Regions from separate parts of the Pseudoalteromonas sp. S3776 genome, predicted to be linked through region 1. Evidence: riboswitches for the same ligand, from Rfam matches in the RefSeq annotation. Region 1 holds a riboswitch; the other holds the start of a gene.
The links. A riboswitch is a leader RNA that binds a small molecule or an ion and turns the genes downstream of it on or off. The one in region 1 is predicted to bind lysine.
Positions count from the first base shown of each region.

Region 1 (15,988 bases):
TGTTTCTGGCTTTTCTACAAAGGTCGCATTAATTTCGCAGTCACTGTGTCCACTAAAGGCAATATAATATTCTCCCTCAATATAACCTTCGCATCCCTCTATTGAGTCAACTTCATAGCCCTCATTAGGCACTATATTAAAACCGACCAGCTGAGCAAAAGGCACCTCTTGCACTGCTGGCTGTAGTTGACCAAAATCATTAGATACAGCTGTTAAAGTCACTCGTGGGTTTTTAGATTGATAGACTGTTTTATCGTTCTGTGTACAGCTACTACCTTGTTGGTAATTACAAATAGTGTATGTTTCACCATCACCACTAACAATTTCAAAAAGCCATGTTTGCGAATTTTTTTGATATTCAATGACACCTTCATTTAACTGCGCTTCATACTCGATACCATCGATTGTTATCGTAAATGAGCCGTCATCGTAATTTACCCTGATTCGATCTTCTATTACTTGCTCGCCAGTACTTTTATAAAGATTAAAATTGCTTTGTAATAAGTAGGGCGTAAACTCAGAATAGCTTAGTTCTTTACTGTACTGATAAATAAGTAAACCTTTTTGGATATCATACATATCCCCGTCAGGAGAAAACCATTTGAACTCTCTTAGTAAGTAATATTGACTGTCTTCTACTGCAATGATGTCATGGGTTACTTCGCCGCTTAAGTAACAGGTTTCATCGAACCCTTCACAACTGCTCACAGTATAGCCATTATATTCATAGCGGCGCCTAGTTAGTTTTCCATCCTCAAGAACCCCTTGGTAAGACGTTGTGCCGAGCCCTAACATTATTGTGCCATCGGCAAACACGTTCATATCATAAAGTTGTGCCGTACCAACAAAGCCTTGCCAACGCCCAACTAAATCGTCATTCGATAAAGACACCGCTTCTCTTTTTATCATTAAGCCATATTGGCTATCAGCTGGGTCGGCTGATGTAGTATCTAATGAAACTAGCTGATAGCCTGCTTTTAGATCTTTAGTAAACCAAAAATTTGTTGTTCCAACGCTACCGTCTTCATCATAGGTCACTTGTAATTTATTATTAGTCAGCTCCCACTCAAACGGGGCCGAATTATCACTTAAAACAACGCCTGTACCATCCTCGTAAAAAGCAATAGTCTCTAGGTGGCTAATGAAATTACGGCTTTCTGTTCGCTCCATTTCCCACTCACCGACAATATCTTCGACGGTCAAACTTAAGGTTTTACTTTTAAGAATAAGGTTGGTGGTTTGTATTTCTTGTTTGTTACGCGCTTCAATGCTGTTTTCGTAGACTGTAATATCACTTTTAATATCTATTGTTTTAAAAATATCGTTTTCGCCGAGTACTTGCAACGAGAATGAATTTAAATGCTCATCATAAACAGTTTCAACATCGTCTTCGACTTGGGAGTATTTATTAATAAGTACAGGAGACTGTAAATTAACTTCAATTTTACCACTTACCTCTTCCCACGTTACTGAGCTACCCGTAACTGCATGATAGTGACCAGTGCCATTTTCGTTTAAGGTTAAGTGGCTAGCGGGATTTGCATAATAACGCGGAGAATTAATTATATATTCACCAACCAACGGCTCTTTTGAGCCTGTTACTAAATCTTCATCTTCTTTAATTTCGGTTTTTGTTTGCTCTATTAAATCGGGATCTTGCTCATTAACGTCCTCTTCAAACTGCTCTGCTGCCTCTTCATTAGTTACTAAATCTAGAGTGCTCTCTACGCCCTCAGGCAGCTCGTAATTAGGGTTATCTACAATAATTTTAATCAGGCTCGCCAGCTGTACTTTTTCATCTGCATCAACATTTAAAAGTGCATTATCTAGCTCATCTTCACTTGTCGGTTCATCACCGTCTCTTACAATCAGTGCATACTCTGCTGTTGTCACGTTAGTTGTGTTAACGCCAAAGTTTTCATCGCTGTCTAAAATACCATCATCACCTGCCTGCGTAGCTAACTTTTTAACAGAGCTAAGCTGAGAGATAAATTCAACCCCAGGATTTAAATCATCCCGCCCTTTAGCTTTAACTTTTACTAGGGTTTGTTCTAGGGCTTCATCGACATCTAATACTATTGTGTAGACACCATTTTCATCTGCTGTCGCTGAATAAACTTCATCACCTATTATTATTTCTACACTTGCATAACTAATTGTATTATCGGTGATTAAGCCATTAAGCGTAACGGCCGTTGAGTTGCGTTTAATTAATACTTGATGAGTAGCGCTTGTTGTTGCTCCATCATTATCCTCTACAGTCACTGTAAAATTAACGGTTACATCTTCTGTAATGTCGGGTGAAAGATAAGTGATTTCATTTGAGTTTGGGTTTTGTGCGCTGAGGTTTAAAGTGGAATCGTGCTGCCAATAATAATTCACTATTTGCCCGTCAATGTCTAAAGCGCTGGCAGTAAGTGAAAAACTGGTTTTTTCTTGTATTTCTCCTTGCCCAGAAATTGCTACAGAGGGAGCTAAGTTTACAATTTCGTCGCTATCCTCATCTTTATCAAAACTACAGCCTGATACTAAAAAGCACGCACTCACAGTACTCGCTATTAGTTTTAATCGGCAGTTACTTTTATTTTCCATTATGTGCTCCGATAGTTATTTAATGCGGAGCAAGAAAATACTTGTTGATTGCTCCCTTAATCATTAACAAATTTTATTGCCATTTATAGTTGTTCATTTTTTGTTAATTATCAACTTTATTTGCTGATTATTATTCCAACTATTGATTTTTTGGGCTTAACTGCTGAAAGTATTAAAATTTATTTTAACCAATAAAAAACCCGCCTAAGCGGGTTTTTTTAAAACAGATTTAAATTATACAGCTTGCTGAATAATTACGTTGTCTGCTTTTTTAGTGTACTGAGGCATACGGTGGAAGTTCAAGTAACGGTATGTATCTGCAGCCGTTGCATTGATTTTCTCTGCGTATTCTTGGTACTCAGCAGGTGTAGGTAATTTACCTAAGATTGCCGCAACAGCAGCAAGCTCAGCTGATGCTAAGAATACATTTGCGCCTGTACCTAGACGGTTAGGGAAATTACGTGTTGAGGTAGAAACAACCGTTGCTTTATCAGCAACACGTGCTTGGTTACCCATACACAGTGAACACCCTGGCGTTTCGATACGCGCACCAACACGACCAAAGATACCGTAGTAACCTTCGTCAGTTAGTTGGTCTTTATCCATCTTCGTTGGTGGAGCTACCCAAAGTTGCGTTGGGATACGACCAGTAAAGCCATCTAGTAATTTACCCGCAGCACGGAAGTGACCAATGTTAGTCATACAAGAACCGATGAATACTTCATCGATTTTCTCGCCAGTAACATCAGAAAGTAAACGCGCATCATCTGGGTCATTTGGAGCACAAAGGATTGGCTCTTTAATTTCTGCTAGGTCGATTTCTACAACGTGCTTGTACTCTGCATCAGCGTCAGCTTCCATAAGTTCTGGGTTTGCTAACCATTCTTGCATTGCAGTAATACGACGCTCGATTGTACGTACATCGCCGTAACCTTCAGAGATCATCCACTTAAGCATAACAATGTTAGACTCAAGGTATTCGCTGATAGACTCTTTAGAAAGCTTAACAGTACAACCTGCTGCTGAACGCTCTGCTGATGCATCTGATAATTCAAACGCTTGCTCAACAGTTAAGTGCTCAACACCTTCAATTTCTAGTACGCGACCAGAGAATTCGTTGATTTTACCTTTTTTCTCTACTGTTAATAAGCCTTGCTTAATACCGTAGTAAGGGATTGCGTGTACGAGGTCACGTAAAGTGATACCTGGCTGCATTTCACCTTTAAAGCGAACCAAAATAGACTCAGGCATATCAAGTGGCATAACACCTGTTGCTGCTGCGAACGCTACTGCACCTGAACCCGCTGGGAACGAAATACCTAATGGGAAACGTGTATGTGAGTCACCACCGGTACCTACAGTATCTGGTAATAACATACGGTTTAACCAAGAGTGAATTACACCGTCGCCAGGGCGAAGTGAAACACCGCCACGGTTCATGATGAAATCAGGAAGCGTATGGTGAGTGTTTACGTCAATTGGTTTAGGGTAAGCAGAGGTATGACAGAATGACTGCATTGTTAAATCTGCAGAGAAACCTAAACATGCTAAGTCTTTAAGCTCATCACGTGTCATAGGACCTGTAGTATCTTGCGAACCTACAGTGGTCATTTTTGGCTCACAGTATTGGCCTGGGCGAATACCAGCTACGTTACATGCTTTACCAACCATTTTTTGCGCTAGTGTAAAGCCTTTATCAGACACTTCTGTTACTGCTGGTACTTTAAATACGTCAGTCGCACCTAAACCTAAAGAGGTACGTGCTTTGTCTGTTAGACCACGACCAATGATTAGAGGAATACGGCCGCCGGCACGTACTTCATCTAAAATAACGTCTGATTTAAGTTCAAAAGTAGAGATAACGTCATCAGTACCGTGGCGCTTAACTACACCTTCGTATGGGTAAATATCAATTTGATCACCCATATTGAACTCATCAACATTTAACTCAATTGGTAACGCACCCGAATCTTCCATTGTGTTGAAGAAAATAGGCGCAATTTTGTTACCTAAACATACACCACCCACGCGCTTATTAGGTACGTATGGGATGTCATCGCCCATAAACCAAAGCACAGAGTTGGTTGCCGATTTACGAGAAGAGCCCGTACCTACAACGTCACCTACGTATGCAAGCGGTAAGCCTTTCGCTTTTAACTCTTCTAACTGTGAAATTGGACCAACTTCACCTGGTTTTTCAGGGTTAATACCGTCGCGCTCATTTTTCAGCATAGCTAAAGCATGAAGCGGAATATCTGGACGTGACCATGCATCTGGTGCAGGTGATAAATCATCTGTATTTGTTTCACCCGTTACTTTAAATACTGTAACAGAGATTTTTTCAGCAACGGCTGGCTTGTTAGTAAACCACTCTGCATCTGCCCAAGATTGGATAATCTTTTTAGCGTGCTCATTACCTGCTTTTGCTTTTTCTTCTACGTCGTAAAATGCATCAAACATTAATAATGTGTTTGATAGACCTTTTACAGCGATAGGCGCAAGTGTTTCGTCATCAAGTAGCTCAATCATTGGGGCGATGTTGTAACCACCTAGCATTGTACCTAATAATTCTGCTGCTTTTTCTTTAGATACTAATGGAGATTGTGCTTCGCCTTTAGCAACTGCCGCTAAAAAGCCTGCTTTGATGTATGCTGCATCATCAACACCTGGTGGTACACGGTTGACGAGTAAATCTAAGATGAACTCTTCTTCGCCCGCTGGTGGGTTTTTAATTAGTTCAATAAGATCAGCCGTTTGCTGAGCATCTAATGGCGCTGGTACGATACCTAACGCGGCACGTTCTTCTACGTGTTTACGATATTCTTGTAGCACAATATTGCCCTCTTGGTGACGTGAAAGTATTCGGTAGCGCCTCATGCGCAAAAAAAGTAACCCAATACTTATAGTATTCTAACGCGGGATTATAAAGCTTTTATGTATAGATGAAAATCCATCCAGCTAAGCAACTGATTATACCGACTATAAATATTATGAATAGTGGTGAGCGCAAATTCTATTTTCGTGAATGTTTATTAAGTAATAATCATTCTTGTTTAATCTGATTAATATTGCATATGCTGTTTTAAAGGCATAAAAAAAACCCAGCACTAAGCTGGGTTTTTAAAATAAAGTAAGTAACTATTAACGCTTAACTTTTACACGTTCAATAGATTTTACATGTGCTTCTACACGACGGTTTTCAGCGTGAGCTTCTTTCGTGTTAGCTGTATTTTTAAGACGTTCTTCACCTAGACCAACAGTCGTAATGCGATCTTCAGCAATACCATCTTTAATTAGCTCTTGTGCTACATCATCAGCACGCTTTTTAGAAAGCATCTTGTTGTAGTTTGCATTACCTACCGCTGACGCATGACCTTCAAGTAGTACAGTTGTATCTTCGTGCTCTTTCAAAAACTCAGATACTGATGCAATGTCGTCAAAGTAACGTTGACCAACTTGTGCAGAATCATGCGGGAAAGTAACTAATAAGCTAGTTGTTACTTCACGGTCTTCATATAAAGTACAGCCATCGCCATCAACAGCGTCTGTCATTGGCGTATTAGGACACTTATCATCTTTGTCTAAGATGTTATCGTTATCGCTGTCTTTAGGTTCAACAGGAACCTCTACCACTGTGGTAGGTGCTGGTTCTACCGGCTGTGCAGGCATAGAATTTTGGCCAAATAAGTAGTTAATACCAATTTTAGCGCCTACATCTGTGTAACCTTTATCAAGACCTTGATATACCGCAGTTTCAGCGTTTACGAAAAAGCCATCAGTAATAAAGTGTTGGTAACCAACACCTGCGTTTAAGAATGTGTTGTCATCTACTACGTCCATTTCTTTAATACCGAATAGACCGTAGAAAGGACCGCCGTCAAGGTGGTAAAGTGCATCAATACCGTAACGCTCGCCGTCGATATTATTACGATTGCCCGCAGCTTTATCGAACGCGTTAAAGTCCATATCTGCATACTCAAGGCGTGCGCTCCAGTAATCGCTGAAACGGTAACCTGCTTCTACACCCCAACCAGTTGACTCGTTTACGTCAAGGCCAGCTTGAGCGCGCATGTTTTCCCATGACGCATCATAGTAGTCACCAAATGCACCAATATAGAAACCTTCTTCTTTATCAGCAGCGAATGTAGACGCGCTAGTTGCAGCTAACGCAATTGCAATTGTAAGTGATTTTAATTTCATTGTTTTCTTCCCATTTTAACAACTTAGAAAATTGTAGCTAATCAATACTAGCTCAACCAGTTTTGTACACACTACCCGAGCTTTAGTTAATCGATACTTAACGAAAAATAAAGTTTATAAATTTTTTCAACGATCTACAGGCATTCCAACCACCAATTGTAGGTTAAGTAAAAATTTTTACCTAATCTGCAATTAATAAATTAGGGTAATTTATAAATAGTTACTGTTTGTGAATGCGCACAATACCATTGAGCGCCTAACTGCTCAATCATTGTACACCGCATTATTTAAAAATGACTATTTATAATCAAAAACTTACAATTAATTACAATACTTAAGTACCGCAAAAAGTTTGATAGCCCTTGTCATCTTTACCTGTCTCTTGAAAGCGGGCTAAATTAGCTGTTTTATCGTAGGGCTTACTCATCACCGTTAAGAAGTCGCTTAGCAGATCGCTCTCGCCGTATTGATTATATTGTGCAAGGATTTCTTCGACGATGTGATTACGTGGAATAACCCTTGGGTTAGCCGCTCTCATTAGGTTGTAGCTGTTTGCATCACTCCTTTTTTGCCATAACTGGGCCCATTGCGTTAATTCATCTGGCACTTTGCCACCATTTAGTGACTCGGTAAGGGCATCAAAGGTATTGGTATAATCGAGCTTATGCTCTTGGAATAACAATAATAACTTACTTACAAGCTCCACATCGTCTTCGTTATAACCTGCTAAGCCTAATTTTTGTGCCCACATTTGATTATATTGCTCGTTAAATAACGTAGAAAACTGATTAATTAGCGGCGTCATTAAACTTACAGCTTGTTCGTCATCTTCATCTATCAGCGGTATTAGGCTCTCGGCTAAACGCGCGCAGTTCCAACTTACAATATTTGGCTGGTTACCATAGGCATAGCGACCTTGCTTATCAATTGAGCTAAACACGGTATCAAAATCAAAGGTATTCATCATTGCGCACGGGCCGTAGTCGATAGTTTCGCCGCTTACAAGTGTGTTGTCAGTGTTCATAACGCCATGAATAAACCCCACTCGCATCCAGCTAATAACCAGCGTTAGCTGACTATTTATAACGGCTGCTAAAAAGTCTAAATAACGCTGTGCGCCTGTTGATTGAATACTTGGGTAATGGCGTTCAATGGCTAGATCAGCTAGTTTTTTTAATCCCTCTACATCACCTTGGGTTGCTAAATACTGAAACGAGCCAACGCGAATATGACTACTTGCTAAGCGAGTCACAATTGCGCCTGGCTGCGGTGGATTACGATAAACAGCTTCGCCTGTACCAACAACAGCCAAACACCGCGTAGTTTTAATTCCTAACCCATGCATAGCTTCGCTCATAATATACTCACGAATAGCGGGGCCTAGTGCACATCGTCCATCGCCTCCTCTTGAAAAAGGAGTGGCCCCTGAGCCTTTTAACTGAATATCCCACAGCTGACTTTTATCATCGCTGATAGCACCCAGTAAGTGCGCTCGCCCATCACCCAAGCGCGGCGAAAAGTGCCCAAACTGGTGCCCAGAATAGCCAAGCGCTACAGCACTTACCGGTTGTGGCTCGTTACCAGCAAACGTACTAGCGCGCAGCGCAGGCTCAACATCTATATTAAACTGCTGTGCTAGCGCTTCATTCCATAAAAGCAATTGCGCGGCTGCAACGCTTGATGGACTGTCCTCTATTGCGAAGTTATCTGCTATGTCTGTGTATCTTGGCACTAGCTTCATGGTTAATCCTCTGTTTGTTGGCTTATGCCTACGCGATTGTCGCCCACGCTGTAAGCCACAATTAAGCTAAGTTCTTGCAGGCTCAAACCACTTTGCTTTTGCATTTCGTTAAAAAACGCCTGTGCGGCAGTGAGGGATTTTTTAGTTTGCAGGCCGCCATCGATAATTTTGTGCGCTCTTAGGTAGCTTTCTACATCTCGCGAAAGTAAAAAAGTATCTTTACCAAGCGCTCTTAAGGCATACGGGCCAGTATTTCCACCCAAACGTGCGCCGTGTTTTTTTAAATATGCCCATAAACCAATAATGTCATCGTTTGGCCAGTTAGCTACAAACTTGCTAAAACTGCCATGTTGCTGAGCTATTTCGTGGATCATGTAGGCATTTTCAGGAATTGTTTTTACCTTTTTATAATTACGAATAATGCGCTCATCCGTTGCTTTTTGCTCAAGCATATCGGGCGGCATCATAAGTAATTTATCAACACTAAACTGCCAAAAAACCTCTCTAAAACCCGGCCATTTACTGTTTATTACCGACCAGTAAAACCCGCTTTGAAATACTTTTCGGGTAAATTCTTCAAGCCAATCGTCGTCACTTAATGCGCTTAATGCTTTTTTAGATAAGGGTTTTGCGAGTAATAACTTAAGCATTTTTTCAGAGCCTTTTCGCTCTACAGCTCGCTTATAAATATCGCTAAATTTTTCCATACTTATTAAATACCTCATCACTGCTCATAGGGTTAGTTTACGAGAAAAGCAGCCAATACGTAACCACCCACATTTTCGATGAACTAATCTGTATCCTGCAACTTGACACCTAGACGGCTAAAATGTTTTAATCGCCGCAATTACCCTATTTAAATTGTATTTTGTTAAACCTTTTGCGGTTAAACAAAATACAAAGGGCTAGAAGAGGTGCGTTATTCAGGTAGCGTATGTTAGGAGCGCAAACTCCAGTGAGCATATGTGAGGGGAATACCGCCGAGAGGTAAACGCTTTTGCGAAGCAATTACTTCGGGCGACTAGGTTGAATCCTAGCGACTGTCACCAATAGCTGTTTTAAAACAGCTTATTAGTTTGGTGGAGAGCTTCTGGTCTTAAATAACAAGGCCGTCCGCCCTATTATTTTAAGCCCATTCGCTCTTCGAATACTGTTCGAACGACGTTAATGCGGCTCACATCATACAGCCTCCTTAATATCTCGAACACCTTATAGGTTCGTAAGAGATGATTCACAACTTTAATTTAGACGATTACGCACTGTGGACAGCGCTTGTTACGCCGTTTGATCAACAAGGTAATGTTGACTACGACACGCTCACAACACTTGTTAGCGAACAAGAAGCGGCACAAAACGGTATTTTACTGCTTGGTAGTACAGGTGAAGGCTTAGCCCTTACGCTTAAAGAGCAGCAAGGCATTGTTGAGCACGTGTGCCAATTAAAGCCCAGTGTACCGCTTATGGTTGCCGTGGGCGGTAGCAATTTAGCCGAACAAAAAGAATGGGTTAGCTATTGTAATCAGTTACCTATTCACAGTTACTTACTAGGCTCGCCGCTTTATGCTAAACCAGGTGCTGTAGGTCAAACACATTGGTACGAAAGCTTATTAAGCGAAAGCGCGCATCCGTGTATGTTGTACAACGTACCTGGGCGCAGCGGTGTAAGCATTCCTATCGAAACCATTGAAAACTTAAAAGCGCACCCAAAATTGTGGGCGTTAAAAGAAGCCAGTGGCAACATCACCCAATTTGAAGCATACCGACAAGCCGCGCCTAATTTAGCGCTATACAGTGGCGACGATGCACTTATGCCCTACTTTGCCCAAGCTGGCGCAAAAGGCTTAGTATCGGTTGCGGCAAACGCGTGGCCAAAACAAACGCACGAGTTTGTAAAACGCAGTTTAAGTGGCCAACACCCCAATTTATTTGCTCAGTGGACTCGCGCTATTAATAGCCTTTTTGCTGTAGCAAACCCTATTCCCGTTAAAGTGTTAATGCACCAACAAGGCCGCTTGAGTAGCCCGTTGCTGCGCCCACCTTTAACACATCTTGAATTAACGCAAACCGATTGCATTACCACTGCAAACGACACCATTTTATCTTGGCATTAAATACAGGTTTTTATAATGAGCTGGTTAGAACTACTAAATAATTTAGAATCGGGCGCAGTACGCGCAGCATCACAAAACGAAAGCGGCCAATGGGAAGCTAACGTAGAAGTAAAACAAGGCATTTTAGAAGCCTTTAAAAATGGCACTAACACTGAGTTTGCAGGTGGTTTTGTAGATAAACACAACCTTGCACCGCAAGAGTTTAGTACTGACGACGGCGTGCGTATGGTACCAGGTGGCACCAGTGTTCGCCGTGGTGCATACGTCGCTAAAGGCACTATTGTTATGCCACCAGCGTACGTAAACATTGGCGCATACATCGACGAAGGCACTATGGTTGATAGCCACGCATTAGTGGGCTCGTGTGCACAAGTGGGTAAAAATGTACATTTAAGTGCAGCTGTTCAACTTGGTGGTGTGTTAGAGCCAATCGGTGCTAGCCCAGTCGTGGTTGAAGACGATGCGTTTATTGGCGCAGGCTGCGTGATAGTAGAAGGCGTAGTGGTCAAAAAAGGCGCGGTACTTGCACCAGGTGTGCGCTTATCAGCAACCATTCCAGTATACGACTGCGTAAACGAGCGCCAGCTTGAAAAAGGCGAGCCAATTCCAGAATACGCAATTGTAATACCAGGCTCTCGCCCAGCGTCTAACGAATGGGCTCGTGAGCAAGGCCTCAGCATGTCGTGTGCGTTAATTGTTAAATACCGCGACGAGCAAAGCGATGCATCATTATCGCTAGAAGAGGTTTTACGATAATGAGCTTTTTGAGCACGCCAATCAAAAACGCTGTTAATACGCTTACACAGCAACTTGATACCCCTTTTTTCGTTTACGACTTAGATAAACTAAACGCACACCTTGCGCGTTTAGTTGCGCAAACCGATGTAAAGCTTTGGTATGCAGTAAAAGCGAACCCGCTCTCTAAGGTTATTCAATGCCTAGACAACGCCGGATTTAACTTTGACGTAGCAAGTAAAGGTGAGCTTGAACAAGTCCTTGCACAAGGTATTAGTTCGCAGCGCGTGCTCAACACAGGGCCTGCAAAGAGCCCTAAACAAATTAAACACTTTATTGAGCGCGGTGTGCACATATTTGTTGCCGAAAGCCTCAACCAAGTGCGTTGGTTAAATCAACAAGCGCAGCTGCAAAATACGCAGCTGCAAGTTTTATTGCGTGTGCAACTACGCTGGCCAGAAAGTGAAAAAAACCCACTAGGCGGCGACAGCCTGACTCCATTTGGGCTTGGTTGCGATGAATGGCAAGCACTAAATACTGGCGATTACTCAGCCCTTAGCTTTGACGGCCTACATATTTTTCAGTGGGGCAACATGCTTAGCACGCAAAAGCTAAGCGAGCTGTGGTCGCAAATGATTGCACCGCTTACAGCCCTTGCTAATAACTTAAATATAAACCTGAAAATTTTAGACTTAGGCGGCGGTTTAGGTATTCCTTATACACCAAACGATGCAACACTTGAGTGGGATGAATTAATCACCGCGCTTGCAAAAATAAAAAAAGATGCAGGTGTAGATGAATTATGGATGGAGCTTGGCCGCTATGCTGTAGGCGAATGCGGCCACTACGTCAACCCCGTTGTCGAGTGCAAACAAAACTACGGCCAACAGCAAGTTATTTTAACCGGTGGTATTAACCACTTATTACGCCCAGCAGTTACAAGCCAAGATTTTCCTGCGGCGTTATTGCGCGAATCAACTGCACCAAAACAGGCAATGAGCCTATATGGCCCGTTGTGTACGGCCCTTGATTGTTTAGGCGAGCACACCCTACCAAGCGATTTAAACGAGCAAGACTGGCTGGTGTTTAGCCAATGTGGCGCCTATGGTTTTACCGAAAGCATGCCGTATTTTTTATGCCATGAGCTAGCTGCAGAATACGTATTACAAAATGGCGAGCTCACGTGTGTACGCCAAGCTGAAGATGCCAGCCACTACTTAAGGTAATAAATATGAGCATAACAACCCCCATCAGCCAAGAAAACATAGTAGTTGGAGAAGTGGCAAACGGCTTACCGCTCACCATTCCTGTGTATCGCTTAAAAGGTGATGGCAGCGGGCCAAGCGTGTATATTCAAGCAAATATGCACGGCGCTGAAGTACAAGGTAACGCAGTTATTTTTCAGCTGTTAGAGCAATTAAAACAACTCAATTTAAAAGGCGACATTACCTTAGTGCCTTACGCTAACCCTATTGGTTGTAATCAAAAATCAGGGGAGTTTACCCTTGGGCGATTCGACCCGATTACTGGTACTAACTGGAACCGCATGTATCACTACAATAGTGATTTAGTGACCCAGCTTGCCAAAGATCATAGCCACTACGACGATGCAGCTTTAAAAAATCATTTTAAACAGGCTTTGGTTGATGAAATAGACACCAAACTCAACGGCCCAGCTTATTTACTTAATACCGGTAAACGCATTGCGCTTAACCTACAAAAACTTGCGCACCAAGCCGACATAGTCCTTGATTTACACACGGGGCCTATTTCAAGTAAGCACCTGTACTGTCCAACCTATGCAACCGACAGTGCCCGCTACTTTAATATTGAACATGTGCTGCTTATTCCAAGCGACTTTGATGGTGCAATGGATGAAGCCAGTTTTTGCCCATGGTGGCACCTAAGTGATGCACTTGGTGCGCAAGGCAGGGACTTCAATGTACAGGTTGAAGCCTTTACAGTAGAACTTGGTAGCCAAGAAAAAATAGATTTACAAGAAGCACTCAACGATGCAAACAGCATTTTAAGCTATTTAAATCATAAAAATGTATTGGTAGACGCAGCGCATCAACCTAAGCAGATGACCCGTTATGCGTGTCATTTAAATGACTACTTTGCCTACTACGCCCCTATTGGCGGCATGATTGAATATGTAGCCCCTCTAGGTGGGCATATTAAAGCAGGTGAGCCCATTGCACATGTATTGCGAATGGAACGCTACTTGAATGAGCAACCATTACAAACGCTAAGCCTTGATTGCGACGCTATCGCGATTTTGCATTTTGCCTCGGCAAGCGTAAATCAAGGCACAGAGCTTTATAAGTTTTTTACTAACGTATTTGAGTTATAACGCACCGCGCTATAACTCCCCCTTCTCATTGCGTGAGAGTAAGTTAACTAACTTACACTATAAGCGGCTATATGCCGCTTTTTTTGATCTGTGATAACGCTGTAAACGTAAAGTAACTAATTAAGTGTAAATTCAGTGAAAGTTCACCGTTACATATGTAAAAACACGTTATAATTTATAAATCTCCCCTACTCTCAAAGGAAAAACAATGAGCTGGCGTTATTGGATTGTAGTTACGGCTTTACTTAGCACACCCTCTTTTGCCCAAGAAGAGGTACAAGAAAACGAACAAGATAACGATATTGAATTGGTTAAACAGTGTATTTTAAATGAGGTAATTGGCGGTGATGGAAAACAAACGCTCGATGAACTTCGTGAAAAATGCTCATCACTTGAAGAAGAAAAGCAACTTACTGCGCTGGATAAACGCAAAGCGCGCGAAGAAGTAAGTAAAAAAAACCGTAATGTAATTACACCACATAAACGTAATTACATTTTACCTTTGTCGTATGTATCGCACCCTAACGATCGTCCGTTTGATGGCTTTGACGAACTAACCGATGAGCAAGATGGCGAGCCACTTGATAACCTAGAGGCTAAATACCAGCTTTCTATAAAGGTTCCATTATATGATGACTTTTCAGATGACGACCAAGCCATCTACTTTGGTTTTACACTGCAGTCATATTGGCAAATTTATAATTCAGAAATCTCATCGCCATTTCGTGAAACCAATTATGAGCCAGAAATTTTCTGGGTAAATTACCTAGACCAAGAAAATGTACTGTGGGGCGATGAAATGGCCATAGCGCTGGGTATTTCTCATCAATCTAATGGCCGCAGCCAACCTAATTCTCGTTCATGGAACCGAGTTTATGCCAATTTCATTTGGGAAAACGAAGGTTTTGTATTTAGTTTCAAACCTTGGTACAGAATCGCTGAAGACGAAAAAGAGGATCCATTAGAAGCTGATGGTGATGACAATCCTGATATTTACAAATACATGGGTTACTTTGAATTTAGCGGTGCCTACCGCTATCATGATCATGAGTTTAGCTTTATGACACGTAATAATTTAAATTCAGATAATCGTGGTGCAATTCAGTTAGATTGGTCATTCCCTCTTTGGGGTCGTTTACGTGGTTACGCCCAGTACTTTAACGGTTACGGCGAAAGCCTGATTGATTACAACGCCGATATTGAGCGTGTTGGCGTGGGTATATTACTTACCGATTTACTTTAATTTATTAATACACCATAAAAAAAGCCAAACCCTTTTATAAAGTGCTTGGCTTTTTTATTAAAGCGTTACTCGTTATTTTTTAACGGCAAACACCCCTTCAAACTCTGCAACAACATCGCTGCCATCAAATATAGTAACAGGTACTACGTAACTTGCCTTGCCTGTTGTTTCCAGCTCACTGAGCTTGCCTTTACAGGTTTGCACATCAACACAACCGCGTGGGTCGGTATTAAGTGGTTTTAAGTATTTTATATTGGCATCGGCTAATACAATATTGCCCTCAAGCCCTGCCTCTTTAAGCGCTAAGTACGTTGCGCCCCAACCGGTTAAGGTTGCTAAGCTGTATATAGAGCCTGCAAACATAGTGTTGTGTAGGTTTAAGTTAGCGTCTAAATCAGCACGCGTTGTAAACTGCCAATCTGTGTAGCTTTCTACTTTTATACCCATTGCATCACTAATTGGGATTGATTCACGCCAAATATTTTGCAGTATTTGTGTCCAATCGGGATGGCGAAACCAGCCCGGCTCACTAGGCTTTTGCTTAATCATTTTGAAATGTTGAACATCGCCATACGCTAAGTGGGCTTTTTCTTTTAGCTCATAGCCGTGGCGCTTATAAAACTCAAGCGCACGCTCGCGAGCAAATAACACTAATTCGCCTGCGTTTTGGGTCCATGCTATTTTTTCAAGCTCGTGTAATAAACGGCTACCAATATGCTGGTTACGGTTACCTTCGGCTACGGCCATGTAACGTACTTGCGCTTGCTCATGGTTGTTAAAGTGTAAACGGGCCACACCAAGCACATCACCGTTGTTATTTTTTATAAAGCGATGCTCTGAGTCTTGTTCCATATCGTCTTGTTCAGAGCCACGAGGCTCATTCCAAGGCGCACGTAGTACTTCCCAACGTAATTGATAGTACGCTTGCCAGTCTTCGCTGCTCTGCGGTGTAGTTACTTGAAACATATATACTCCTGTTGTTTTGCCGTAAATAAAAAATAAAGGCTACGGCA
Region 1 is NZ_PNCU01000021.1:71,894-87,881, forward strand. Features, by position in the region: gene CWC16_RS10535 (PKD domain-containing protein) at 1-2,592, opposite strand, end outside; gene acnB (bifunctional aconitate hydratase 2/2-methylisocitrate dehydratase) at 2,827-5,424, opposite strand; gene CWC16_RS10545 (OmpA family protein) at 5,734-6,792, opposite strand; gene CWC16_RS10550 (protein adenylyltransferase SelO) at 7,127-8,533, opposite strand; gene CWC16_RS10555 (DNA-3-methyladenine glycosylase I) at 8,536-9,240, opposite strand; lysine riboswitch at 9,435-9,631, shown strand; gene dapA (4-hydroxy-tetrahydrodipicolinate synthase) at 9,760-10,644, shown strand; gene CWC16_RS10565 (2,3,4,5-tetrahydropyridine-2,6-dicarboxylate N-succinyltransferase) at 10,660-11,400, shown strand; gene CWC16_RS10570 (PLP-dependent decarboxylase) at 11,400-12,605, shown strand; gene CWC16_RS10575 (succinylglutamate desuccinylase/aspartoacylase family protein) at 12,611-13,732, shown strand; gene CWC16_RS10580 (phospholipase A) at 13,941-14,975, shown strand; gene CWC16_RS10585 (bifunctional GNAT family N-acetyltransferase/hotdog fold thioesterase) at 15,048-15,941, opposite strand.

Region 2 (15,988 bases), on a different contig from region 1:
TGGGTCGATATCGGCCGCTTCATCTATATAAATAGGTATACGGTAAAGGTTTTGTTCTTGATCGCTTAATAAGTAACGAATAAACAACATGCCACATAATAACTTAATGGTGATACGTGTGCCGTTTGAACCGGCTGAATCGATTTTTTCAAAGTGTTCGGTTTCACCTGCGCGGTTTACCACTTCAAAACGAATGTCGAACAAATCAGTTAAGGTTAGGCCAGCTTTGTCTGAGGCAAGTTTGATTAAGTGATCTTTTGCTTCGTTTACCGCGCTTTCGCTGTAGGGTTCTTGGCTTAATAAATCAAGGGTGTCGCCTTGCTCAAACTGATGCGACGTGCTGATAATGGTATCAATACTATCAACCAGCATCTTGCGCGGTATCACGTTAATTTTAAACGCTTGCAGGTTAGAAATACGGTGCTGGCTTATACCTTTGTTAAAGCTGTTCATTTCGCGACGAAGGCGGTCTAAATCTTCACGCAAGCCTTTAATGGTTGCGGCTACTTCAGTCAGGGCTACGCGGCCTTGGCGCTCAACAGCATCGCGTTCGTTATCAAGGTTATGAAACGCGCTAATCAACTTTTGGTATTTAGTAAATTCGTCGTTTTCGTTATCGAACTTAGTAATGCCTGCGTTATATACATGCAAATAGGTATTACGCACGTTTATGTCAAAATTGCGCAGCTCTTGGCAGTCTTTATTAAAATGATGTACTAGGTCGCTTAAGTTATCAAAGTCGACTGTTATATCAATCATGTATGGGGTTACTTTACCGCTGTATAAATCGAGTGTGTGATCAATTCGTTCGCTTTTAACTTGGCGTAGGCGCTCAGTTTGGCGATTAATTTGCTCTTGCTTTGATTTAATTAACGAGCGTCTGTCTGCAATTGAGCCACTATTTTTTTGAATATCTTGCAGGTAGTCGTCAACTTGTTCGCGCTCTGCTAATAATTGCTCTTTTAGCATGGCTTGCGCTTCTACCGACTGCTGCATTACCTCAAATTGCTCTAAGCGTTTAAGTGCGCTCTCTGCGCTCAATAGTTCATCGTAAAGCGCATCTTTTTCTTTTTGTTTATCGGCCACGTTGGCGGCTACTTCGCGCTGTTGTTTAAACTCTTTTAAGGAGCGTTCAAGCGCGTCTAATTGAGCGCTAAGCTGGGCTTTGTTTTCGCCGCTTTGCATTTGTACAGGCGAGAGTTTTTTAAGCTTAATGCTTGCCCCTGGAAGGGTTAGCACACCGCCTTTAACGTTTTCACTTAATAGCGATAAAAATTCCCCAAAGGCGTCTTCGTCATCAATGGTTATATCGCCCTGGCTGGTGGTTGCGAACGAGAGTAGGTCGGGATTTAAAATGCGCGATATTTCTTCTACTTCTTTAAGTGATAAGTCTTCGCGCATACGAGTAAACAAATTAAACTCAAGGTTTTTAAGCTGTAGTTTTAAACTTTTTATTTGTTTTTGGGTTTCGCTAATGCGGTAATCAAGCGTATGTAGGCTTTGCCCTTGTGCGCTGGTAATAGAGTGCGAAAGCGACTCGTAATCGTGCTTAAGCTGGCCAAGGCTAGTTTTAAGCGTGGCCTTATTTACCAGCTCAAACTCGCTTTTTAGGGCGCTGTAATCTAAAAACCATTGCTCAATTTGGGTTTGTTTGCGCTCTATATCGCGCGATTGCTGCACGTATAAGCTTTGCTTTTGTTCAAACTCGTGTTTTTCGTGCTCTATATCTTCAAGGGCAATGGCGAGTTCGCTTAGTTGCTCTTCTTGGTAGGTGTCAAAGTCTATTAGTGCTTGGTCAATTTTAGGTGCGTAGGCTGCTAACTTACCTTTAAGCACGGTTTGGTTTTCAAGCATTGATTCAAGCGCACTTATAGGCTCTTGCATTGATTCAAGCGCTTTTAATTCGCGTTTAGCGCGGTTTACTTTATCAAACGAGCGACGCCATACTTCATAAAAGTCCACTTTAGAGTTTGACATATGGCGCTCAAACACACGTAACATAAAGCGTTTTACATCGCTTGCGCCTAATTTGTGTAAGTTAAGAATACGCCTAAATATTTCTTTATAAATGGCTGAGTCTTGCACGTTATTAAGCGGTATCATTTTTAAATTAATATCGCCATCAAACGGGGTAGCGCCGCCGGTAAGTAGGGCGTTTAGCTCTTGTGCTTTTAGCTCTATTGGGTTGTAACCTTGCGTTTTTAAATGATTAAACAGCTTGGTAAACTTAATTATGGTATTACCTTGCGTGTACTGCGCTAAATCAAGTTTGCCCTGATAACAAAAGTACTGATGCGCATAACCAGCTATTTTACCAAGACCTGCGACCCCAATTACGACTGAGCCATGAGGGAGGTTAGCTTCAAGTAAAATGTACGATTGATCCGATGAAAAATAAAATTTACGGGTTTCATCTAAATCATGGCCGTCCCACTCGGTTAGGCGCAAATCGTTTATTAGCGGAAACTGCAGGGCGTTAATAACCGAGCTTTTACCGGTATTATTTGGCGCACAAATAGAGCTGCTTTTATCAAGCGGGATCACACACTTTGCATAGCCTGCGGTATTAAGTAGGGCGAGTTTACTTAGTCCGTATAAGTTTTTCATTGCTCGTCCTCCGTAATGTAGGTTTCTTCGTTTACTTCCATGAGTGCATCAATGTAACGGTGAATAGGCGCTTGTAGCATAAAGCCGCCTTCTACTTCGCGGGCAAGGCCTAAACGTACCATGCGCAGGTAAACGTCTTTTCGTAAATCTGAGCCCGAAAATATCTCAAGCTGATCAAACAAGTGTTTGTTAATTTGCACTAAGGTTTGCATAAGTTCTAAATCGTTTACTTCATCAAATAGGGCGTGCATTGGGTCTTTACCTGTATTGGCAAAGTGCTCAATTAAAATGTAAATGGTTAGCGCAATAGCACGGGATATTTTACCCATGTTTGGTGTGCTTTCGTCGCTGGCAAAATAGTAAAAGCCACGGCTGTCATGTTTTAAATCGTGGCCCAGGGCGCTAAATAAGGCGCTGTAAGATTCTATGTGTTGGTCAAGTTCTTGCCACATTACGTTGTCTTGTTCGCAAATATGATAACCCGCGCCTAATTTTTTATTAATGGCTTGCAGGTGTGTTAGCTCGTCTAGGTTTATATGTGTCATGTGTTACTCGTCTGCCTTTGTCTCTGGCTGAGGCGCTGAATTAAATGGGTATAACGAAAAATGCTGGCCAGCAATTTTTATGCGCGCTTTTTCATCGCTTTGGCTAATGAGTACATCGCTGTCGCTAACTAATTTTTGATATAAAAATAGCATTTCGTCGGCCTCTAACTCGGGGTAGCTTTCGTCTAAAAATTGCAGCAATGGCTGAGGCTTTTTGCGTTTTTTATTAAAGCGTTTTGCAAAGGTTTTTTTAACATCGTGGTAATCAGGAATGTTAGGCGTTACAAATGCCGGTACGTCTTGTTGCTCTGGAAGCTGGTATTCTTCGTGTTCAAATTCTACCAAGCTTGCCATGTAGGCTACTATATGGCGCGGTTGCCCAAGCGAGTTACGCTGCGCATCACTTACAAAGTTTGGTTGCACCGCACTTAGCATGTTATCTACGCCATTTTTACGCACCAGGCCAAGCACTTTTGCCGCTTGGCGGGTAATTAAGTTATTACGGCGTAGCTCTTCGCGTAGTGGCATAAGCATATCGGCACTTTTACGTAAGCTTTCTCGGCCAATCAAATGCATTTCGAGTATACGGGTACGTAATTGCTCAAGTATGCGTTTGTCACTGTACGCTTTACCTGAGCGTTCAATGTGCTCTATTTGCTTACTTATTTGTTGCTCAATAAGTGTAAAGCAGGCATGAAAATCGCCACTAATATCGACCATTTCAAGCATGGGCTCTATGTATTCGTCAAAGGCCTCTATTACGGCTTTGTATCGCTTTTGCAAAGATTGCACAGCGTGATCAGATTTAGCCTGCTCAACAATATTTAATATGGCGTTTTCGTTGTGTGCGTAAAGCTTCATTATTTTACGCACCCGATCATCCATAATGCGGCTATAGCGGCGTAAATCGTCAAAATCTTCCATGCTACCTGCGTTATCCAAACGGTTTCCTAGGCGCGCTAAATCATCCACTAAAACGCTAATTTCTTGTGCTAAGCCTAGGTGTTCTTCTTGTAATAAAAAGGTCGCAAAATCGGCTATTGCACGGTTAATTTCAAGCTGCGAAGACTTAGCCAATGGAATAAGTATATCTTGATTGAGCAGACGATTAGTTTCTTTGTATATGCGCTCGTTTGTCCATGTTGGCTGCTTTTGCTTAATGGCATTTTGTACGTCTTTTAGGCTAAAGTCGGCCATTTTAAAACGTTTAAATAATAGCTCTAAAACACCCCAATGTTCGCTAAGGGTATTTAGCAGCTTTTTAGCTGGGATCATATGAGGTTACAACATCCTAGTATTTTATTATTGAGTTCTTAAAGTTGACTCATTATTACGTATTCTACCAGTAAATAGTATTCGTTTTTAAGACCATTTAATAATAGTTTTTGCATGAGGGCGGTGCTAAAATTCGCGCCGAAATTGGGCACGCACAAAGGAGTGATTTTTGTGTGTTCTTTAAAACTATATCAAAGGTTATTTAACTACCATGGTCCCCTCGATAATTTTAACCCTAATAGCGATTGCCTTCTTACTGATCGTTATAGAAGATATAATTCACGTAAATAAAGCTAAAACAACGCTATTTTTTGGCACGCTTTGTTGGATTATACTTTTTGTTAACCCTCTTCATGGGCAAAGCCCCACCGAAATTCAGCACCTTTTAAACGAAAACATACTAGAAATAGCCTCACTGTGGCTATTTTTAATGGCCGCCATGACTTTTGTTGCGTATTTAAATTCTAAAGGGTTTATAGAAAACATAGTGCATCGGGTAATGCCTAAAAGCATTAGCGAGCGACAACTTATGTTTTTAGTGGGCGGGTTTGCTTTTTTGTTTTCGTCTATTTCTGACAACGTAACCGCTACCCTTATATCACTTGCTGTGGTTATGTCGTTACAGCTTGAAGCTAAAAAGCTGATTAAATACGCCACACTTATTGTGTTTGGGGTTAACTCTGGCGGTGTATCGTTAATAACCGGTGATGTAACCACCTTAATGATATTTTTAGATGGCAAAGTGTCTATTGCCAACTTATTACTGCTTATAGCGCCTGCGTTTATAAGTGTGATGTTACTAGCGCTTTTGCTCTCTATTGGTATGAAAGGGAAAATAGAGTTCCAAGGCTCGCAAAAAAAACGCATAGAAAAAACCGACATTACTATTGCCATTATATTTTTATCAACCGTGGTAAGTACGTTAACGCTTAGCGTAATTTATAGCGTACCGCCGCTACTTACATTTTTATTTGGTTTGTCGGTTATGTTTTTAGTGGCGCAATTTTTAATGCGTAAAAAAGATATAAACAAAGACATAATAGACTTTGTGCGCGACATAGAATACGACACGCTACTGTTTTTCGTTGGGGTTTTATTATTGGTAGGGGCATTAAAAGAGATTGGCATTTTAAGTAAATTTACCGATTTATACGCAATAATGTCACCTGAGTACGCTAACTACTTAATGGGCATATTATCTGCAGGGGTTGATAATGTACCGCTTACCGCAGCCTTATTAAAAGCAGATATAGTAATGAGCCAACAGCATTGGTTGTCGTTTACCTATGCAACAGGGGTAGGTGGGTCAATGCTAATAATTGGTTCAGCAGCGGGTATAATTGCAATGAGCAAACTTAAAGCACTTACTTTTACTAGTTATTTTAAATTATCACTGCAATTATTAATTTGTTATACCGTAGGTTATACAGGCGCATATTTTATGGGTAGCTTTGTTTAATTTTACTATAAATGCTTGACACCTAGACGTCTAAACGATAACTTTCAAAGCCCCGCTAATTAGCGGGGCTTTGTTTTATTTAGCCAATGGTTAATAAAGCATTCAGAAGAGGTGCGATACTTAGGTATTTAATGGTAGGTGACGAACGCCCATAACCATTAAAGAGGGAAGTACTCGCCGAGGAAAACAAAGTTACGTCGACAATGTTTTTCGGTTTATGGGGCTGAATCCCCAAAACTGTCACCAACTTAGGTGGAGAGCTTCTGGCAGCGGACACATCAAATATATTCCTTTGCCAAGTTCTTCTTGTTTTTCAGCGGTCTGGATACCGCGAAAGGAGACGAAATGACTACCCAATCAGCGCCACGAACAGTGCCACAAACAGTATCAGGCGCAAAATCAGATTACATCGTTGCCAAATTTGGCGGAACCAGTGTTGCAAACTTTGAAGCGATGAATCGTTGCAGCGAAATTATTGTTGCAGATAAAAGCGTACGTATTGTTGTTGTGAGCGCCAGTGCTGGCGTAACTAACCACTTAGTTGCATTGTGCAAACCCGACCTTAGTAAAGAACAACGCCAAGAGCACATTGATGGCGTATTGGCTATTCAGCAGGCTATTTTAGATGAGTTGTCGCTTGATGCCGATTTAGCCGTAGGCTTTAACGAAACATTAAAAGCATTCCAAACACTAGCCCTTGAAACACTTACTACAGATCAACAGCATGATGAATTACTTAGCTTTGGTGAGCGCTTGTCGTCTTACTTATTTGCGCAAGTGCTGCGTTTAAAGGGCTTAAATGCTGACCGTTTTGATGTACGAAAAGTACTTAAAACCGACAGCCAGTTTGGTAAAGCAACACCTGATGTTAAAGCCACAGCGCAAGCGGCTAAAGAAGTATTAATTCCGCTTTTAGATGAGCAGGTAATTGTGACTCAAGGCTTTGTTGGTAGCGACGAGTTTGGCCAAACAACCACGCTTGGCCGTGGTGGCTCAGATTACAGCGCAGCATTACTTGCAGAGGCAATTAACGCTAAAAGCGTACATATTTGGACCGACGTAGTGGGTATATTTAGCACCGACCCTCGTTTGTGTGCAAAAGCAACACCAATTGCCCGTTTAAGCTTTGACGAAGCCGCAGAAATGGCTACATTTGGCGCAAAAGTGTTGCACCCAGCCACTATTTTACCAGCCAGCCGTAGCCACATTAATGTATTTGTCGGCTCAAGCCGTGAGCCAGAGCGCGGTGGGACGTGGATTGAGCGCGAAAAATCTCACCAGCCGGGTATTCGCGCGGTAACGCAGCGTAAAAACCAAATATTACTCACACTTAAAAGCCCAGAAATGCTATTAGCAAGTGGCTTTTTGGCCCGTGTATTTACCATTTTAAGTGAATTTAATATATCGGTCGATTTAGTGACTACCTCAGAAATAAGCGTAGCCATTACCCTTGATAACGCGCCCAATGCCTCGCGCCCTGAGCTTGAGCAAGCGTGTTTAGATAAGCTTGCTGAATTTTGCCATGTATCGGTTGAAAATAACTTAACGTTAGTGGCGCTTATAGGCTCTGAAATACAGCTTCGTCAACACGAAATGAATTTAATGAATGTTCTAAAAGAGTTTAATATTCGTTTAATTTGCCACGGTGCAAGTAAGCACAACCTTTGCTTTTTAGTAGAGCAGGGCGAATCTGATACTGTAGTACAAGCAATACATAGCCGCTTATTAGAAAGCGCTGCCTAAGCTTATAAAGCCAAGTTATTAAGTATCTAAGTTATTAAGCACATAGCACCGCCAGTCGGTGCTTTTTTTATGTGCCACGCTTACGTCAAATAGCGCATTGGCACACGCTATATTGTTGCTCGTTGCTACAAGGTTTTGCTGTGAGAACTCACTAAATACATTTGGGCTAAGCAATTGCGCTATAGGGCGGTTAGTTGCTTTAGCGAGCGCCTCTTTTAAAGTCCAAATTCTAAAGAATGTGTACGCTTGGTCCACAATAGCAGTAGGTGCGGTAATTAAGTCAATTTCAGCTTTATTGTAAAAATGTTTAGCGAGCTTTTCGAATGGGCGTTTTAAGCTTATTTTTTCAATATCAAACCCAAACTCTGTATTAGTAACATTAAGAGCTACACCCACTAAGCCATGTGAGTGCGAAATACACGTATTAATAACGCTGCGGTTTACATGGAGCTGAAGTTTTGAGCATTTTTCATTAAAGTGGGTGCTCATTTTATTAAGCGGTACGTGCGCGTATTGGGGCTGAGTATGCTTTGTAAGCTGCTTTAGCAATATACGCGATGCTAAATATTCTTGCTTTGCTTGCATGCGTTTACGGCGATTTATAACGCTTAGTTCAAATGGGCTTAGGTACTGGGTTAAATCGAGGTGTTCTACTTTAAGTGTGTTGGCATTAAACACTAAAATAGTATTGTTGCTACGGGGTAAATCGCTATAAAAAGAGGGAGCAATACTTAGGGTGTTTTTAAAAAAATGGTTAGTCATACACGCTTAAATTAAGAGAGTGCTGTAATAATGAGCGGTTAACAGCGCTTATTTATGCCAGCAGCAATTTTATTACTCAGTTGGCATTAAATATGGTTTAATTCACAATAATCAAAGAATAACAGAATTTGTAGATGTATGGCACAAGTGCGTGATGGATTTCAAAGCCGTTTTGGTTTTGTTTTAGCCGCTGCAGGCGCAGCAGTGGGTTTAGGTAATATATGGGGTTTTCCTACGCAAGCGGCCAACCATGGTGGCGGTGCATTTTTATTGGTTTACTTTGTTGTTATATTTTTACTTGCGCTACCTGCACTTTATACCGAGCTTTATTTAGGGCACCAAGCACAAGCAAACCCAGTAAAAGCATTAGGGAATGCGTGGCAAAATACCAACAAAAAAGTTGGGGCTGCGGCGGGGTATATAGGCCTTGCGGGCGCTGTGGTTATGCTTAGCTTTTATTCTATTGTAGCTGGGTGGATGCTTTCATACGCTATTGAACCCATAACGTCATTTTTAGGCTTTGATGGCGCAAGCGAGTTTTTACATAGCGACTCGGTACTGCGCAATTTTATATTTACCCCGCTTATGCTTATTTTAACAGCCAGTATTATTTTAAAAGGGGTTAAGTCGGGTATTGAAACCTGGTCGCGCCGCTTAATGCCATTACTGCTAGTTTTATTGGTTGGCTTAATTGTTTATATAGCTAGCCTAGATGGCGCAAGCGAAGGCTTTGCCGCGTATTTAATACCTGATTTTAACCAAGTGCTCGACCCTAATTTAATTATTGCAGCAATGGGGCAGGCGTTCTTTTCGCTCTCGTTAGGTGTAGGGTGCATGATGATTTACGGCTCTTACTTACAGCCAAATGCAAACCTGCCAAAACTAACCGCAAGCGTTGCACTACTCGATACAAGCGTGGCATTTTTAGCCGGTTTACTCATTGTGCCTGCCATTTATGTAGCGCAGCATAACGGCGTTGAAGTGTTTAACGGCGGTAAATTAATTGGCGAAGGGCAGCTTATTTTTGCCATTCTCCCAGAACTATTTAGCACGATGGGCGAAATTGGTTTATTAGTCGGCTTATTGTTTTTTGTACTTATGTCGATTGCCTCGGTTACATCTACTATATCAACTACTGAGATCCCGGTTGCCTTTTTAGTCGAAAATCATCAAGTTGATCGCACCAAAGCCACGTGGGCTGTAAGTTTAGTTGTGCTTGTATGTGCAAGCGCAATAATACTAAACTTTGAATGGTTATTTGGTTTGGTAATTATGTTGTTTACCCAATACCAATTACCGCTAATGGGGTTATTTTACTTTATTACGGTAGGTTGGATGTGGCAGCGTGGGAATAAATTACACGAGGCAACAACAGGGGTTCACTATTGGTTTGCTCAGTACATTCGTTTTGTGTGCCCAATATTAATGACCCTAGTATTTGCTAACGTTGCGTTTGGGTGATTATGGCTCAGCCATAGAGCTAGCATTAAAAATAAATTAATAAAGCGAAGTGAACTTATAAACTCACTTCGCTTTTTTGTTTCTATATTTAAATAACTTATAAAACCTCATTAGTTAGGGGCTTACCTTGGCTTATTTCCAGCGCATTTTGTATGGTTGTATTGGCAATCTCGGTAAGTGCTTCTTGGGTAAAAAAGCCCTGATGACCTGTTACTAATACATTTTTAAAACTGACTAAGCGCGAGAATATATCGTCCTGATTTATTTCGTCACTGTGGTTTTTAAAAAATAGCTCAGATTCTTGCTCGTACACGTCGAGCCCTAAATACCCCAGCTTTTTAGTTTTAAGTGCGTTAATACACGCTTTACTATTAAGCAGCGCGCCACGCGAGGTATTAATAAGCATAACGCCGGGTTTCATTTTATTAAACGCGTCATCGTTTATTAAGTGGTGTGTGTGCTCGTTCAATGGGCAGTGCAGTGAAATTATATCGCTTTGCGTAAGCAGCGAATCTAAATCGGTAATGGTGTAATTGCCAGGTGTTGCATAAGGATCGCACACTAAAATATGCGCGCCAAAGCCATTTAATATTTTACAAAGTGCAAGGCCAATTTTACCACAGCCTATAATTCCAACTGTTTTGCCATGTAAGTTAAAACCTAATAAACCGTTTAAATCAAAGTTGTCTTCGCGTACGCGGTTATAGGCTTTATGTGTTTTACGGCTAAGGGTAAGCATAAGTGCCACACAGTGCTCAGCTACGGCTTCTGGGCTGTATGCGGGTACTCGTAATACCTTAATGTTGTGTGCTTTAGCGACAACTAAATCAACATTATTAAACCCCGCACAGCGAAGTAAAATAGTGCTCACACCAAGCTCTGCCAATTGCTCTATTACGACGGCATTAACCGTGTCGTTTACAAATACACACACCGCATCAAACCCTTTAGCAAGCAGTGCTGTTTGCTCGTTAAGCGCTTGCTCAAAGTAACAAACCTCTATTTGAGGGTGTTTACTAATACTGCGCTCAAAAAATGGCTGCTCGTATTTTTGCGTACTAAAAAAAGCAATGTTCATGTTATTTACTCCAAAGCCTAGCTGTTATAGCAATCCGCATAATCAGGAGATCTATTTTGAGGATGGAAGAACGTGTTGATAGCAAGGCAAAAAATTCGCTATTTAGTTGTTCTCGGCAATTGCTCCTGCATTGCTCTACCTTCTGCATTCATGTAGTCGTAAATGAGAGTTTTTTAACGCAGATAGCAACACGTTTAGCCCCAAAAATAATTAAGTATTATTGTGCATTGGTATTATACATAACCTTAAACTAGTTTAATAAAGCATGCTTGAGTAACCACCGGTTTATTGATTTAGAATAATTAAGCACCTTTTAATGCATTAAAGTTGGGTATTATTTTAGCGTTATTTAAATTATTAGCGCTCACCGCGCTAGGTAAGTTTGCCTCAATGACCTGTTTAAGTGTTTCGGGCTTGGTGCGTGGAGCGTAACGTGCAACCAGCTGCCCATCACAATTAATTAAAAATTTAGTAAAGTTCCACTTTACGGCGCGGTTTTGTGAAATACCACGTGTGTGCGCTTTTAAATAATTAAAAAGCGGGTGCGCTTCAGGTCCGTTGACCATCACTTTTCCAAACACCTCAAACGAGACATTAAATTGCGCTTGGTAAAAGTCTTTAATGGCTAAATTATCAAGCGGTTCATTTTGACCAAATTGATTGCACGGAAACGCCAATATTGTAAATCCGCTTTTTTTGTATTCTTGATAAAGTTTTTCAAGAGCACTTAACTGCATAGAAAAGTTACACTTACTGGCTGTATTTACAATAAGTATGGTTTTACCTTTTAATTGGCTAAGGGAGAAACTTTCACTGTTATAAAGTGGTGCGTTAAATTGATAAATGCTATCCATAGGTTACCTACTTAATTTCCAGTTTGTGGAAATTTTATAAAGACTTTCATTCGCTTTTTCACCATCCGATTGACATAATCGGAGCCTAGTTTCTAAGTTATCAGGAAAATAAGGCACTTTTATGTCAATCAATGTTGCATTTATAGGTTTAGGGGTAATGGGTTACCCTATGGCAGGGCATTTAGCAAAATCTGGTTTTAATGTGTGTGTGTATAACCGTACTACAGCTAAGGCTCAAACGTGGACAGAACAATACACAGGTTGCTTTGCGCCCACTCCACGTGAAGCGGTAAGTGAAGCCGATATAGTGTTTATGTGTGTTGGGAACGATAACGATTTACGCTCTGTAGTATATGGCGACGACGGTGTTTTAGCCGGCATGTTACCACACACGGTATTAGTTGATCATACAACAACCTCAGCTGAAGTAGCGCGTGAAGTAGCAGCAAAAGCAGCCTTGAAAAATATCGATTTTATAGACGCACCCGTATCAGGCGGGCAAGCTGGTGCTGAAAACGGCGTGCTTACAGTTATGGCAGGCGGAAACGAAGCTGTTTTTACTAAAGTGCAACCCGTAATGGCATCCTATAGCCGTTTTAGCCAGTTATTAGGCGATGTGGGCGCAGGGCAGTTATGTAAAATGGTTAATCAAATTTGTATTGCCGGCGTAGTGCAAGGCCTATCAGAAGGCCTACATTTTGCCAAGCAAGCAGGCCTTGATGGTGAAAAAGTAATTGAAACCATTTCAAAAGGGGCTGCGGGGTCGTGGCAAATGGAAAACCGCTACAAAACAATGTGGGCAGGAGAGTACGAGTTTGGTTTTGCGGTAGATTGGATGCGTAAAGATTTAGGTATCGCGCTTGATGAAGCTAAAAACAACGGTGCGACGTTACCGATGACCGCAACGGTTGATCAGTACTACGCTGATGTACAAGCACTTGGTGGCGGCCGATACGATACATCAAGCTTACTTGCACGAATAGAAGCGCTGCATAAAAAATAACGTCTACATTGAGTCTATCAATGTAAACGCGAAGCTTGCTTGCGTGATAAGCAAAGCCCGTAAAGTGATTAATTCACAAAGAGGGTAAGAGGCGCTGCGCTTTTAGAGGAAGAGATTTATTAAAAACGATTAGTGGCTTATGTATTCTCATCTACTCCTCATTTGTTTTTCTTTGTGAGTAGTGTGTTATTTAAGCATTTAAAAGCTGCGCTTTTCACGTGAGCAAGCTCTTCTTCTACCGCTAAGGGTAGATATGGGTTTTACTTGTAGACGCCAAGCTTGCTTGCATGACGGGCAAAGCCCGTAAAATGATTAATTCACAAAGAGGGTAAGAGGCGCTGCGCTTTTTGAGAAAGAAATTAATTAAAAACGATTAATGGCTTATGTATTCTCATTTGCTCCTCATTTGTTTCTCTTTGTGCAAGGATTTTTAGGCTTTGCTTATAGTAATGAAGTTATATAAAACAAAAAAACGCGATACTTTATTGCTAAAGCATCGCGTTTTAAAAGTGCTCTACACAAATTTAAATTACATGCTTTGTGCGTAATTATATAAAGCCTTTAAAATGGTCAGGTTCTTTTCGCTGTCGTCGTGTTCATGGGCCAAGTTCTCAAGGGTGATCATAAAATCTTGTGCACTGATAGAAGGTTGATCTTCCCCGTGCATTAGCTTGTTTTGACAATACTGACGCCATTGGTCAAGTTCTTGTTGGTTTAGTGTTTCTGGCCAGTTTCGTGCGCGGTATCTAAACAGTAATGTATTGAACTTTTTATCTTCAAAATCTAAATTTAAGCCAGCGAGTTCCTCTGGTTTAGCATCACGTATAATCGCAAATTTAGCTTTGTCGGCATGGCTGGTAAAGCCATCGTAAAGTAGGTAATCAACGTTAGTGGTGGCACTGTAATCGCCTTTTTCGTTAAATACTTCAGTTACCTTATCGCGAAGCTCGGTATTGGCTTTTAAAATAGCTAAATTCGCGAGGCACTGCTCACGGTCAATTCCCAAACGGGCTGCGTTTTCAGGCAATAATGTTTTAGCAGGCGCTAAAATAGGGCACTTGTTTAAATGCACTAGTTTTAAACCAACAGGTAAATCACCCTCGGCTAAATCAATACGTTTTGTATATAAACGGGTGCGTAACTCTTCTACATTTAAATCAATGAGTACTTGCGGGCTTTGGGTTAAATCAAAACAAATAACCGCGTTTTTATTTACCGGGTGAAAGCTCATAGGCGCCACCCATGTGGTACAGCCCTGCGTTGCAGGAATGCGCGATGAAGTATGTACCAGCGGCGTCATGTTAAATACATCAACTAACTCACTTAGCGCTTTTTTATTACGCAGCCCAAAAAAGAAGTTATAAAGCTTTGGTTGTTTTTCTTTTATTAGTTTAGCCAGTGCAATAGTGGCGGTTACATCGCTTAGCGCATCGTGCGCAGCAGCGTGTTCAATACCATTTGCTACCGTTAAATGCTCAAGCTTAAAGCTTGGGCTACCGTCTTCTTTTAGTGGCCATTCAATACCCTCAGGGCGAAGTGCGTAACATGCACGTACTAAATCAATAATATCCCAGCGGCTATTATTGTTTTTATATTCACGCTCGTACGGGTCGTAAAAGTTGCGATAAAAGCTATAACGGCTAACTTCGTCGTCAAAGCGAATACTGTTATAACCAGCCACACAGGTGTTTGGCACACTAAATTCGGCATGAATTTTTGCTATAAATTCAGCTTCAACCAAGCCTTTTTTCATCGCCACTTGTGGCGTAATGCCCGTAATTAAACACGCCTCAGGGTGGGGCAAGTAATCCGCTTGCGGCTTACAATATTCAATAAGCGGCTCGCCAATTATATTTAAATCAAGATCGGTACGAATACCCGCAAACTGGCTCGGCTTATCCTTTTGAGGGCTCGCCCCCCATGTCTCATAATCGTGCCAGTAGATTGTTGCTTGATTTTGCTCTTGATATGCCATGCTAAAAACCCTGAGTAGTTAACTTAAATGCGTCTAAATACGCGCCAAGTTACTAAATTTATGAATTATTTAGATTATGGCATATGGACGAGGGAGTTTATAGGTTTGGGTGAGAAATGAAGTTACGTATATTTCTAGTCGAAAGTAATTTTTACAATTCTAATTTGAGGTAAGATATGAAATAAGAAAAATCAGAGAGATTTTTAAGGCAGGTTGTAAGTGAAATCCAGTTTACACAGATATTTGTTTTTACTTTGGGGGAGTGTATATTTATTAGCATTAAGCCTTGGTTGTATTTCCATTTATATAAACTCTAACTCTGTAACCGATGTTTGGTCTGCTTGGGGGAGTTGGGTTGGTGGGGTATCTGCGTTTTTCGCTTTTTTTATCGTTGGTTATGAATATCTTATTTATACAAGGAATAGAGGTATTGATGAGCAAGTACACTTAAAAATCAAAGTATGTGGAGAGCTGTTACTCTTTTATGATGGTATATATAAGTTATTGCTTCTTCAACTTAATATCACAATTTTAAAATATTCATGTGAAAGTAATGGTTCAGAATCCCAAAAAATAAATAATATTTCAGCTATAGAACAGAGGGATAAAATGATATCTCTTAATGATTCGTTTCATCATACTTATGCAAAGCTGATAATGAAATCTCCACACCTAAAATCTTATTTAATATCAGAATATCAAGACTTAAAAAATGAGTTGGAATTAGCTAATATCAACGCATTTTTCTTAGTTGAACTTACTCGTTCAACAAAAGATTTTTCACTGGACGATTGGAAATATGTTTATGCTAATAAGTATTCAAAAATGCTTACAGAGGAAAGGGTTGATATAAAAGATATTGAATTTATGACGAAAGTTTTAGTATCAAAAATTGAGGCTTTCAGAGATAAATTATGAGCTTAACTAATAACAGCTAATCTCAATAGTATTGACACAGTTTATAAGCTTAAAAAATGGTGTTTAAACCGGGTCAACATTGCATTTTTGGGTATAGAGCACAGTGGAAGCTGTATGATCAAATATTTATCTAAAGTAATAGCGAAGTTTAGTTAAATGGTGCTTATATTGCCCGTGTATTTGCTGCAATTTACCCTAGTCATATTAAAGCATTGATGTTAATTGAGCCTGTATCAGAGCATGATGTAGATATTATGCGCGCGATTGATTTACCATGCGCTGAAAAAGAAATTGCAGCAATAAAGATT
Region 2 is NZ_PNCU01000017.1:113,749-129,736, reverse strand. Features, by position in the region: gene CWC16_RS08965 (Mks condensin complex protein MksF) at 1-2,607, opposite strand, end outside; gene CWC16_RS08960 (condensin complex protein MksE) at 2,604-3,152, opposite strand; gene CWC16_RS08955 (MksB family condensin complex protein) at 3,156-4,427, opposite strand; gene nhaD (sodium:proton antiporter NhaD) at 4,639-5,886, shown strand; lysine riboswitch at 5,985-6,157, shown strand; gene lysC (lysine-sensitive aspartokinase 3) at 6,232-7,629, shown strand; gene CWC16_RS08940 (4'-phosphopantetheinyl transferase family protein) at 7,648-8,391, opposite strand; gene CWC16_RS08935 (sodium-dependent transporter) at 8,530-9,852, shown strand; gene CWC16_RS08930 (2-hydroxyacid dehydrogenase) at 9,950-10,930, opposite strand; gene CWC16_RS08925 (glutathione peroxidase) at 11,233-11,784, opposite strand; gene CWC16_RS08920 (NAD(P)-dependent oxidoreductase) at 11,906-12,787, shown strand; gene sbcB (exodeoxyribonuclease I) at 13,317-14,762, opposite strand; gene CWC16_RS08910 (hypothetical protein) at 14,982-15,680, shown strand; partial or broken gene CWC16_RS08905 (alpha/beta fold hydrolase) at 15,839-15,988, shown strand, end outside.
Region 2: it holds a riboswitch for lysine, as region 1 does, so the genes downstream of both, lysC (lysine-sensitive aspartokinase 3) here and dapA (4-hydroxy-tetrahydrodipicolinate synthase) in region 1, are expected to answer to the same signal.